3 regions of the Pseudomonas sp. ATCC 13867 genome follow, and region 1 is predicted to be linked to each of the others. Evidence: riboswitches for the same ligand, from Rfam matches in the RefSeq annotation. Region 1 holds a riboswitch; each other region holds the start of a gene.

Evidence for each region. Region 1 has a riboswitch for cobalamin ahead of H681_RS06895 (TonB-dependent receptor plug domain-containing protein). Riboswitches for the same ligand answer to the same signal wherever they lie in the genome.
Region 2: linked by a shared signal. The riboswitch ahead of btuB (TonB-dependent vitamin B12 receptor) and the one ahead of H681_RS06895 (TonB-dependent receptor plug domain-containing protein) in region 1 are both predicted to bind cobalamin.
Region 3: linked by a shared signal. The riboswitch ahead of cobG (precorrin-3B synthase) and the one ahead of H681_RS06895 (TonB-dependent receptor plug domain-containing protein) in region 1 are both predicted to bind cobalamin.

The regions. Positions count from the first base shown of each region.
Region 1 is NC_020829.1:1,505,345-1,508,615, forward strand. It holds gene H681_RS06880 (DUF3303 domain-containing protein) at 1-40, opposite strand, end outside; gene H681_RS06885 (cupin domain-containing protein) at 232-600, opposite strand; gene H681_RS06890 (VOC family protein) at 779-1,207, shown strand; cobalamin riboswitch at 1,281-1,487, shown strand; gene H681_RS06895 (TonB-dependent receptor plug domain-containing protein) at 1,582-3,271, shown strand, end outside.
Region 2 is NC_020829.1:4,049,797-4,053,067, forward strand. It holds gene btuB (TonB-dependent vitamin B12 receptor) at 1-1,562, opposite strand, end outside; cobalamin riboswitch at 1,675-1,899, opposite strand; gene H681_RS18095 (FUSC family protein) at 1,922-3,271, opposite strand, start outside.
Region 3 is NC_020829.1:656,641-659,911, forward strand. It holds gene H681_RS03040 (precorrin-8X methylmutase) at 1-565, opposite strand, end outside; gene cobG (precorrin-3B synthase) at 558-1,913, opposite strand; cobalamin riboswitch at 1,991-2,224, opposite strand; gene H681_RS03050 (bifunctional cobalt-precorrin-7 (C(5))-methyltransferase/cobalt-precorrin-6B (C(15))-methyltransferase) at 2,295-3,271, shown strand, end outside.

The DNA of each region.
Region 1 (3,271 bases):
GGTTCTCGATGGGGATGGTCCAGTTCACCAGATAAAGCATGTCGCACCTCCGGCCCGGCTCCGGGCTTCGCTGGACGCGGACCCGAACCGGCGACGCCGCCAGAGCCGCGCCTGTGTATCCCAGGCGTGACAGTCTCCGGCTGGGAGCGGCGTTCTTCCGACAGGCATAGCAGCAGCCAGCGAAGCGGGAGCGGCCGCTGATCGGCGGTCGCCAGGGCAGGTGATCGACGGTCAGATCCAGCGATCATTCTCCGCCGTGCGTTCGCCGCCCTGGTCGCCGGTGTTCAGCACGCCGCGCGGTTCGATCAGCATCACCTGCACCTCGTGTTCGGCATAGGGCTTGTGCTCGACGCCGCGAGGCACCACGTAGAGTTCGCCGGCTCGCAGGGTCAGCGGGCCGTCGCGGAAGTCGATGCGCAGCTCGCCGTCGAGCACGATGAAGGTCTCGTCGGTGTCGGCGTGGCTGTGCCAGACGAAATCGCCGTGCAGCTTCACCACCTTGAACTGGTAGTCGTTCATCTCGGCGATCACTCGCGGCTGCCAGGTCTCAGTGATGCGGCCGAGCTTGTCCTGCAGGTTGATCGGTTGGCGTTGGGTCACGGTGGTTTTCTCCTTGGGATCGTTCTGTCCAAACTACTGCTGGTCCCTGGAGCGGTCTTGCAGGAACTTGCGCTTCGGTGTCGCTCCCCGTGTTGCGGTTGGTCGCCGGGCAGCGCTGAGCAGCGCAAAGCGGGCGACTATGCTCAGAACCTCGCGCCCTTTTTCGCCGGAGATCGCCATGCCCACGCCCGCTCCCATCGCCCGCCCCAGCGTCATTCCCTGCCTGCGCTACCGCGATGCGCCGCAGGCCATCGACTGGCTGTGCGCCACCTTCGGTTTCCAGCGGCAGCTGGTGGTCGCCGATGACCACGGCGGCATCGCCCACGCGCAGTTGGCGCTGGCCGATGGCAGTGGGCTGGTGATGCTCGGGTCGCTGCACGACAACGAGTACGGCCGGCTGATGCGCCAGCCCGACGAGATTGGCGGCTGCACCCAGAGCATCTATGTGGTGGTGAGGGATGCCGAGGCGCTGTATCGCGCGGTAGTGGACGGTGGCGCGCAGATCGTCATCGACATCAAGGACGAGGACTACGGCGGCCAGGGTTTCACCTGCCGTGATCCGGAAGGGCACATCTGGAGTTTCGGTACCTACGATCCCTGGCACTGATCCTGCGCTTTTGCGCCGCTCCCGCAACATCCTGTTCAACCCCCGTGCTTGACGCTTTCGTTCCCCGAATGTTCAGATTCGCCCCGTTTCAGGTGCCCCCCGCCGCCGTGCGTGGGGTGAAACGGGAAGCCGGTGCGTCGCCCTCGTGCGATCAGTCCGGCGCTGCCCCCGCAACGGTAAGCGAGCGGAGCATCCACAAGGCCACTGTGCTCAGGCATGGGAAGGCGGATGTTTCATGATCCTCGCAAGCCCGGAGACCGGCCTGGAACCTGTTTGGCAAACCCGCGGTGGGCGGGCGTGAGCCGGTTCCCGGGGCGCGCTCGTTCCGGGTGTCGCTGCGCCGCCTGCGAAATCCCGATTTCGAGGCGATCACCTTGCAACTTCCTATCTATCCGAACCGGCGTGCCCTGCGCTGGACTCCCGTTTTCTCCCTCTGCGTCCTCGGCCCGCACCTGTCGGCAGCGCCGCTGAACCTGGCCGACGAAGTCGTCAACGCGCCTTCGGTGGAGTCCACCACCGTGGCGGACATGGCCCGCTACGGCAGCAAGCTGGAGGTCATCGACCGCCAGCAGATCGAACGCGCCGGCCCCAGCGCCGACATCACCCGCGTGCTGCAGATGTACGTGCCCGGCCTGTTCGTCGCGCCGAAGAACGGCCCGTTCGACTACGGCACCTACTCGCTGCTCGGCGGACGCAACGACGACACGCTGATCCTGCTGGACGGTGTGCGCCTGAACAACCGCCTCTACGGCGGCATCTACCTCGACACCCTGCCGACCACCGCGGTGGAGCGCATCGAAGTGCTCAAGGGCGGCCAGGGCCTGCTGTTCGGCACCCAGGCGGTGTCCGGGGTGATCAACATCGTCACCCGCAGCGCGCGCAGTCGCGAGGCATCCGGCGAGGTGAACCTCGGCCTGGACACCTTCAAGGGGCGCAGCGGTGATGCCCGCGCCGAGAAGATCGTGCACAACGGCCTGGGCGACCTTGGCCTGATGGCCTACGTCAGCCACAACCGCTCCGACGGCTACCAGCCGTACCGCGACCAGGACATGACCAGTACGGTCAGCGACAAGCGTCGCTCGTACGACGTCAACGTGTTCGGCGCCAAGGCCATCCAGGCCATCGGCGACGCTTCGCGCCTGGAGCTGTTCTACCAGTACGCCGATGCCGAACTGGACTTCGCCCGGCCGACCTCCAACCACCACACCAGCAACAACCGCGTGCAGCAGATCGCCACGGCGACCTTCCAGCAGAGTGTCGGCGACGATTTCAGCTGGTTCGCCAAGACCCACCTCAACGATTGGGACACCCGCTACGACCGCGTCTACAACCTGCAGGGCGGCGCTACCCAGGTGCTCAATCACAACGACTACTGGGGCTTCACCGACTGGGGCGCGCAGCTCGAAGGCAAGGCACGCTTCGGCGGTGGCCACGAGCTGGTCTTCGGCAACGACAACCAGTGGTACAAGGGCCAGGACGATGTGCTGATCATCGACAACGACAAGGCCGAATCCCACGCGCTCTACGCCCAGCTGCGACCGAACATCGAGGCGCTGCCCGACTGGCACCCGAGCCTGGGCGTGCGCCGCGAGGAAATCTCGGGCGGTGAGGGCGCCACGGTGTGGATGCTGACCTCGCTCTACGACCTCACGCAGCAGCTCAAACTGCGCGGCCAGTTGGGCACCGCCTTCAAGTTGCCTACCGCCGAGCAACTGTTCGTCAACGAACCAGGCGACGAAGTCGGCAATCGCGACCTCAAGCCCGAGCGCAGCCGCAACGCCGAACTGGGCCTGGACTACACCGGCGAGCTGTTCGACCAGCCGTGGAGCGGCAGCGTCACCCTGTTCCGTCGCGAGATCACCGACCTCATCACCCTCGTCGGCGATCAATGGGTGAACGGCAATGGCGAGATCACCGTGCGTGGCGTGGAAGCCAACGGCCAGTGGCAGTTCGGCCGGCACTGGCAGCTCTCCGCCGACGCCACGCGCAATCTCGTGGACAGCCACGACGGCGTGACGGTGAACAACATCCCGCACTTCTTTGCCCGCCTGCGCCTGGGCTATG
Region 2 (3,271 bases), 2.5 Mb from region 1:
CGCGGCAGGTCGTTGCCACGGTTGCCGCTGGCGCGGCTTTCCGGGTCGAGCAGGCTGGCGTTGGCGTTCCACACCCAGTCCCGCCACTGGCTGCCCAGCTGCAGTTCGACACCGCGGATGCGCGCCTGGTCGATATTGTCCGGCGCACGCAATGCCGAGTCGTAGGCGATCAGGTCGTCGATCGCCGTGCGGTACAGGTTCACCGCCCAGTGGCCCCAGCCGTGGCGACCGTCCACGCCGAGTTCGACGCTGCGCGAGGTTTCCGCATCCAGGTCGGGGTTGCCGTAGCCAGGGTAATAGAGTTCGTTGAAGGTCGGCGCCTTGAACGCCGTACCGTAGCTGGCGAAGGCCCGTACGGCGTCGGTCAGCGCGTAGCCCCAGGCGAGGTTGCCGGTGTTGCGGCTGCCGAACTGCTGGTTGTCGTCGTGGCGCAGGCTCAGTTGCCAGTCATGCCGCCCCGCGCTGCCCAGGTACTGGGCGAAGGTGCCGCGGTTGTCGCGGGAGGTCAACGCATAGTCGGTGGAACTGCTTAGTTCATCCTGCTGCCAGTCGTAGCCCAGGGTCAGGGTGTGGCCGGGCGCGAGGTCCAGGTCGTTCTGCCAGGACGCGGTGTCGCGACGGCTGTCGAAGCGCGAGTAGAAGGCACCGTCCTGGTAGGCATCGGACTTGTCCTCGCTGCGCCCGGCGGACAGGCTCACCCGCCAGGGCTCCAGCGGCGCGAAGCGCGCGCGGCCGCCGATCACCCGCTGCACGCCATCGTTGTAGGCATCGAAGCCCTGGGTGCGGCGGCTGTTCACCGTGTCGAAGTCGTTGTGCGAATCGGTTTGCAGCAGGCTGCCGTCCAGCTCCAGGCCGTTGTCGAAACGGTAGCCGGCACGCAGCGAACCGGACAGGTTGCGGTAGCCGTCGCGGTCCGGCTCATGGCCGCTGGCACCGTTGGCCTTGGCGTCGATGCCAGCGGTATCCAGGCTCGATACGCCGAGGGCGAACCAGCCGCGACCGTTGCCGGCCGAGGCTCCGGCGCTGCCTTCGTAGGTGCTCTGGCTACCCGCCCCGGCGTAGACCCAGGGCTTGAAGCCCGGCTCCAGTGCCTGTCGGGTGAAGATCTGGATCACCCCGCCGATGGCCTCGGAACCGTACAGACTGGAACGCGGCCCGCGCACCACTTCGATGCGCTCGATCAGCGCCACCGGCAAGTCCTGCAAGGACGCACCGCCGGACGAAACCGAGCCGGCCTTGATGCCGTCGATCAGCACCAGCACATGGTCGGATTCGCTGCCGCGCAGGTAGAGGCTGGTGGCCTTGCCGGGGCCGCCGTTGCTGGCCAGGGAAATCCCCGGCAGCCGCCGCAGCAGGTCGGGCACCGATTGCGCCTGGCTGCGCTCGATGTCGGCGCGGTCCAGCACGCTGACCGAAGCGAGCGTCTGCTCGGCGCGGCGCTCGGTGCGCGTGGCGGTCACCAGTTGATCGTCGAGCACCAGCGGCGCTTCGTCCGCCGCCAGGCCGATGCAGGAGAAGCCGCCCAGCGCCAGGGCTGTCGGCCAATAGAGGAAATGCTTCACGTGAACTCACTCCGCCGCTCTCACCCGCGCGGCTCTGACCGAAAAAGGCAGGCGGAGGACGGTAGCGCCCCGGCGGTCGATCCGCCGGAACGCTCGACAGCGCCCACCGCGATGCCATGACATGCAGCAGGCCGGTCTCCGGGCTTGCGAGTGGGCCGTGACAGGCTCCTGAAACCGCGCCTTCCCATGCCGATGGCACAGTGGCGGAATGCGGTTCGATGCTCGCTTACCGTTGCGGGGGCAGCGCCGGACTGGTCGGACCGCGAGGTCGGACTTCACCGGCTTCCCTGTTTCACCCCCGACTTGCACCGGGGGCACCTGAAGCAGGCGCGCAGCTTAGTGGCTGTCGCCAGCCACGGTCAATTGCGGCGGCCTGTCGCTCCCAGGGTGACGAAGCGCACCGGTGCGTCGGCCGCAGCCTCCCGGCACCAGCGCAACCAGATCGAGCGCAATTGGCCGACGGCGGCCCGTGCCCGGCGGCGCTGGCCTTCCTCCAGCCAGCGATTGCCCTGCAACGCAGCCGACAGCGCCTCCTCGACTCCATCCAGCGCATGCTCCCGGTCGTTACGCGGCCCGCCGTCGAGCAGCAACTGCCGCAACCGCGCCAGATAAGAGTCCCGCGCGCGCCGCAGCGGCCCCCGCGCCGTGCCCAGGCTGTCGCGCAGGAACAGCAGTTCGTCCGCCAACGCCAGGCCGAACAGCCCTCCCCGCCATTGGGCGCGGCGTTCCCGCGGCAGGCCGTCCTGGTATTGCACCAGGCGCAGCAGGCGGTCGGCGCTGCGCCCGTCGAACCAGGCCTCCAGCCTGGGCAGCGGGCCACGAGTCAGCCGTGCCAGGTCGGCCAGCAGTGCGCCGAGCACTCGCCGGTAGTGGCGGCGCCCCGGCCGCAGCTCCACCAGGTTGAACACCAGCACCGCGAACCCCACGCCCAGCACCGTCGCCAACGCCGAATTGAGGAAGTGGTCGAGGTCGTAGACCATCTGGTTGCTCGGCCCCACGTTCTTCACGAAGAAGATGCAGAAGGCCGATGCCATTGCGGCGATGGCCGGCCGCGTCGTGCACAGCGCCGCGATGAACAGCGGTATGCCGAGTACGCTGTAGAGCGCCGTGAATCCTTCGCATCGCGGCAGGATCACCAGCACGGCAACCGCCGCCACGGGAATCGAGAGGAGGATGCCGCGCAGGAAGTTCAGGCCCGCGCCGGCTGGCTCGTCACGGCTGGCGAACAGGCTCAGCACCACACCGGTGATGGAAACCGCGCCCAGGCCGCTGGGCCAGGCACTGACCACCCAGAACCCCGCCACGCAGAGAAATGCCAGGGCGCTGCGCAGGCCGAACAGCAGCCCGCGCTCGACGTCCCGGTGCCAGACGATCAGCGCCGGCGCCTCGCGTGTCGCTTCACCGTAAAGCAGTACTTCCAGGCTGCGCCGGGATTGCCGGCCCCGATCCAGCACCGCCAGCAGAGATTCCAGGTAATCGCGCTCCTGTGCACCTACGACGTTCTCCAGCGCACCGAGCAGATGCTCCCGGCAGGCGGTGAAGTCGGGCTGTTGCGCATTCTCCAGGCACTTGCGCACCTGCTCGCGCCAGGGGCGCACGGCCAGCTCGACGGCGGCGTCGAGCAACCGTCCCTCCCGCGCAACCCGGCGCGCGGCGCGCAGCAGGCCGAGCAGGGCGGCATTGAGCCCACGCAACGCAGGCACTCGCCG
Region 3 (3,271 bases), 850 kb from region 1:
GGCCGCGGACGATCACGTAGGGCACGCCACGGCTGTCGGCGGCGAGGGCGTCCTTGGATTCCATGGCGCCGACGAAGCCCACCGGGAAGCCGAGGATCAGCGCCGGTTTCGGTGCGCCGGCATCGAGCATTTCCAGCAGGTAGAAGAGCGCGGTCGGCGCGTTGCCTATCACCACCACGCTGCCTTCCAGGTGCTCGCGCCAGTGCTCCAGCGCCGCGGCCGAACGGGTGTTGCCCAGCTCGCGGGCGAGCGCCGGGACGTCCGGATCGTTGAGGGTGCAGATCACCTCGTTGTGCGCCGGCAGGCGCGCGCGGGTGATGCCCTCGGCGACCATTCGCGCATCGCAGAGGATCGGCGCGCCAGCGGCCAGCGCCGCTCGGCCGATGGCACCGGCGCCTGCGGAGAAGCGCAGGTCCTGCACGACGTCGACCATGCCGCAGGCGTGGATCACCCGCACGGCGAGTTTCTCGAGGTCGGCGGGGATGGCGGAGAGCTCGGCTTCGGCGCGGATGGTGGCGAAGGACTGGCGGTAGATCGCCTGGCCGTCGCGAATGTAATCAAGCATCGGTGGGGGCTCCGGGTGCGGCCAGCAGGTCGCCGGCAGCCTTGAGGGAAAGGTTGCGCGCCAGCGGCTGGCCGAAGCCGGCCACGCCATCGGCGCGACGGAACAGGTCATAGCGGTCGTCGGCGACGGCCAGCAGGGTGTAGGAGGCGACGTGGGCGGCGGCGCAGGAGCGCGGGCAGCCACACAGGTGCACGCCGGCCGGCGGTGCGTGGCGCAGGCGTTCGGCCAGGCGCAGGGCATCGGCCTTGGTGTCGGCCAGCCCGCGCGCGCAACCGCTGGCGCCGCTACAGGCGATGAGGCGCGACAGCGGCTGGGCGGCGTCGATCAGCAGGCCGAGATTGGCCAGTGCGCCGAGTGCGACGGGAGCATCGGCCGGGGCCACGTCGGGGAGTATCAGGCTTTGCCAGGGCGTCAGACGCAGCTGTCCGCCGCTGAAACGCTCTGTCAGATCGGCGAGGCCGAACAGTATCGAGCTGTCGAGACGACCGAGGACGAATCCCGCACCGACCAGGGTGCGTTCCGGCTGACGCTGCGGACGAATCCCCAGGTAACCGAAAGCCTGGGGCGCAGGACGCCGCCAGTTATCCACAAGTGGACCGAGTCGCAGGAGGAACGGCAGGCGTTGCTGCAGGCGCTCCAGCAGCGCTTCGTCGCGGAGCTTCTCGCGCAGGTGGCGCATGCGCGTCTGGCCGTCGCCGGCGAGATCGAGGAACAGGTGCAGCAGGGTTTCCACCAGCAGCGGTAGCTGCTCGGCGGACACCGCGGCGAGGGCGGGACGATCAGTCTTGCGCTGCGGCGGACAGCCGGCCAGGCCGAAGGCGAACAGCGGCGCGGCATCCTCAGACATCGCCGACAGCCAGATATCGTTGGGGTGCTCCAGCATCGCCAGCGACTCGCCGGCATCCAGTTGCACGCCGAACTTGGGCGAGAGGCCGTGGAAGCGTGGGGTGCGCTCCAGCAGATCGAGCAACTGACGCGCCAGCGGCTGGGCGTCGAATGCCGTGCCCGCATCCAGGCCGAGCGCCGGACTGACCAGCAGGTTGCGCACATCGTCCGCCGCCAGCTCGCGCGGGCCGAGGCCCGCGGCCAGCAGATCACGGCTCAGCGCATTCTCGGCACCGGCATGTACGCCACGAATCTGCAGGTTGGCGCGGTTGGTCGCTTCCAGCACGCCGTCGGCATGGCGTTCGGCAGCCAGGGCGATGGCGCGCGCGGCTTGGGCGTCGAGTTGTCCACAGGGCAGCTTGATGCGGCAGATGCCGCCATCGCGGGAGGCCACGATGCGCAGCAGGCCAGGGCAGGCATGCGGACGGACGGGCAGAGCTGAGGAGTCTTGCACTGAGGTCACCAGGGCTGGGTCGCGGTGACCTGCGAATCCCCACAGGGGACTTCACGACACCGATACACCCCGCTCGATGTCTGCACGCGCGACTGGTTTCGTCGGCAGGTCTCCTGGCTGGCAGGTCCTCATCCGGCACGGCCTTCCCGGTTGCCCAGTGGCCAGATCGACGACAACAGACGCTGTGGTCGAAGTGCGCGGACTCGCTGCTTACAGTTGCGGGGGCAGCCACGGTTTTTCCGTGTTCCCTCTTCGGCTCTCGGATGCATCGCCTTCAAACAGCGAAGCGTCCTACGAGCACCGACGATGCGGGTATTATGCCTGCTTTGCCCGAGGGCGGAACAAGCCTGCCCGTCGGATCGATCATCGCATCCCTTCAGAGGAATCCCCATGACGCCCTGGCTGACCATCGTCGGCATCGGCGAGGACGGTTACGCCGGCCTCGGCAAGGCGGCACGCCGTGCGCTGCTCGCAGCCAGCGAGGTGATCGGCGCGCCGCGCCAGTTGGCGCTGTTGCCGCACTGCCTGCGCGCCAGCCGTCAGGCCTGGCCGAGCCCGTTCAGCCTGGAGCCGGTACTGCGTCGGCGCGGTGAGCCGACCTGTGTGCTGGCCAGTGGCGACCCGATGCTGTTCGGCGTCGGCGCGAGCCTTTCCCGTCAGATTCCGCCCGAGGAAATGCAGGTCATTTCCGCACCATCGTCCGCCGCTCTGGCCGCCGCGCGGTTGGGGTGGGCGTTGCAGGACTGCACGCTGTTGTCGCTGCTGGCACGTCCGCTGGCGGCGCTCAACGCGCAGCTGCATCATGGCGCGAAACTGCTGGTCCTCAGCAACGACGGCGAGAGTCCGGCCGCCATCGCCGCGCTGCTGCGCGAGCGCGGCTTCGGCCCTAGCCGCATCTGCGTGCTGGAGCACCTGGGGGGCGAGTCGGAGCGGCGCATGGATGGGCTGGCCAGCGACTGGTCACCGAGCGAGACCGCTGCGCTGAATATCGTCGCGGTGCAATGCGTAGCCGGCTCAGACGCGGTTCGTCTGCCCCTGACCATCGGCTTGCCGGACGAGGCCTACCGCCATGATGGCCAACTGACCAAGCGCGATGTGCGCGCGGTGACCCTGGCGCGGCTGGCGCCAACGCCGGGCGAGTTGCTCTGGGACGTCGGCGCCGGCTGTGGCTCCATCGGCATCGAGTGGATGCGCGCGCACCCGAGTTGCCGCACGCTGGCCATCGAAGCCAACGACGGGCGCCAGGAACATATCCGCTTCAACCGCGATGCCCTTGGCGTGCCGGCGCTGCAACTGGTCTGCGGTGCCGCGCCGGACGCGTTGCAGGGGCTGGAGCGTCCCGAGGCGATCTTCATCGGCGGCGGCGT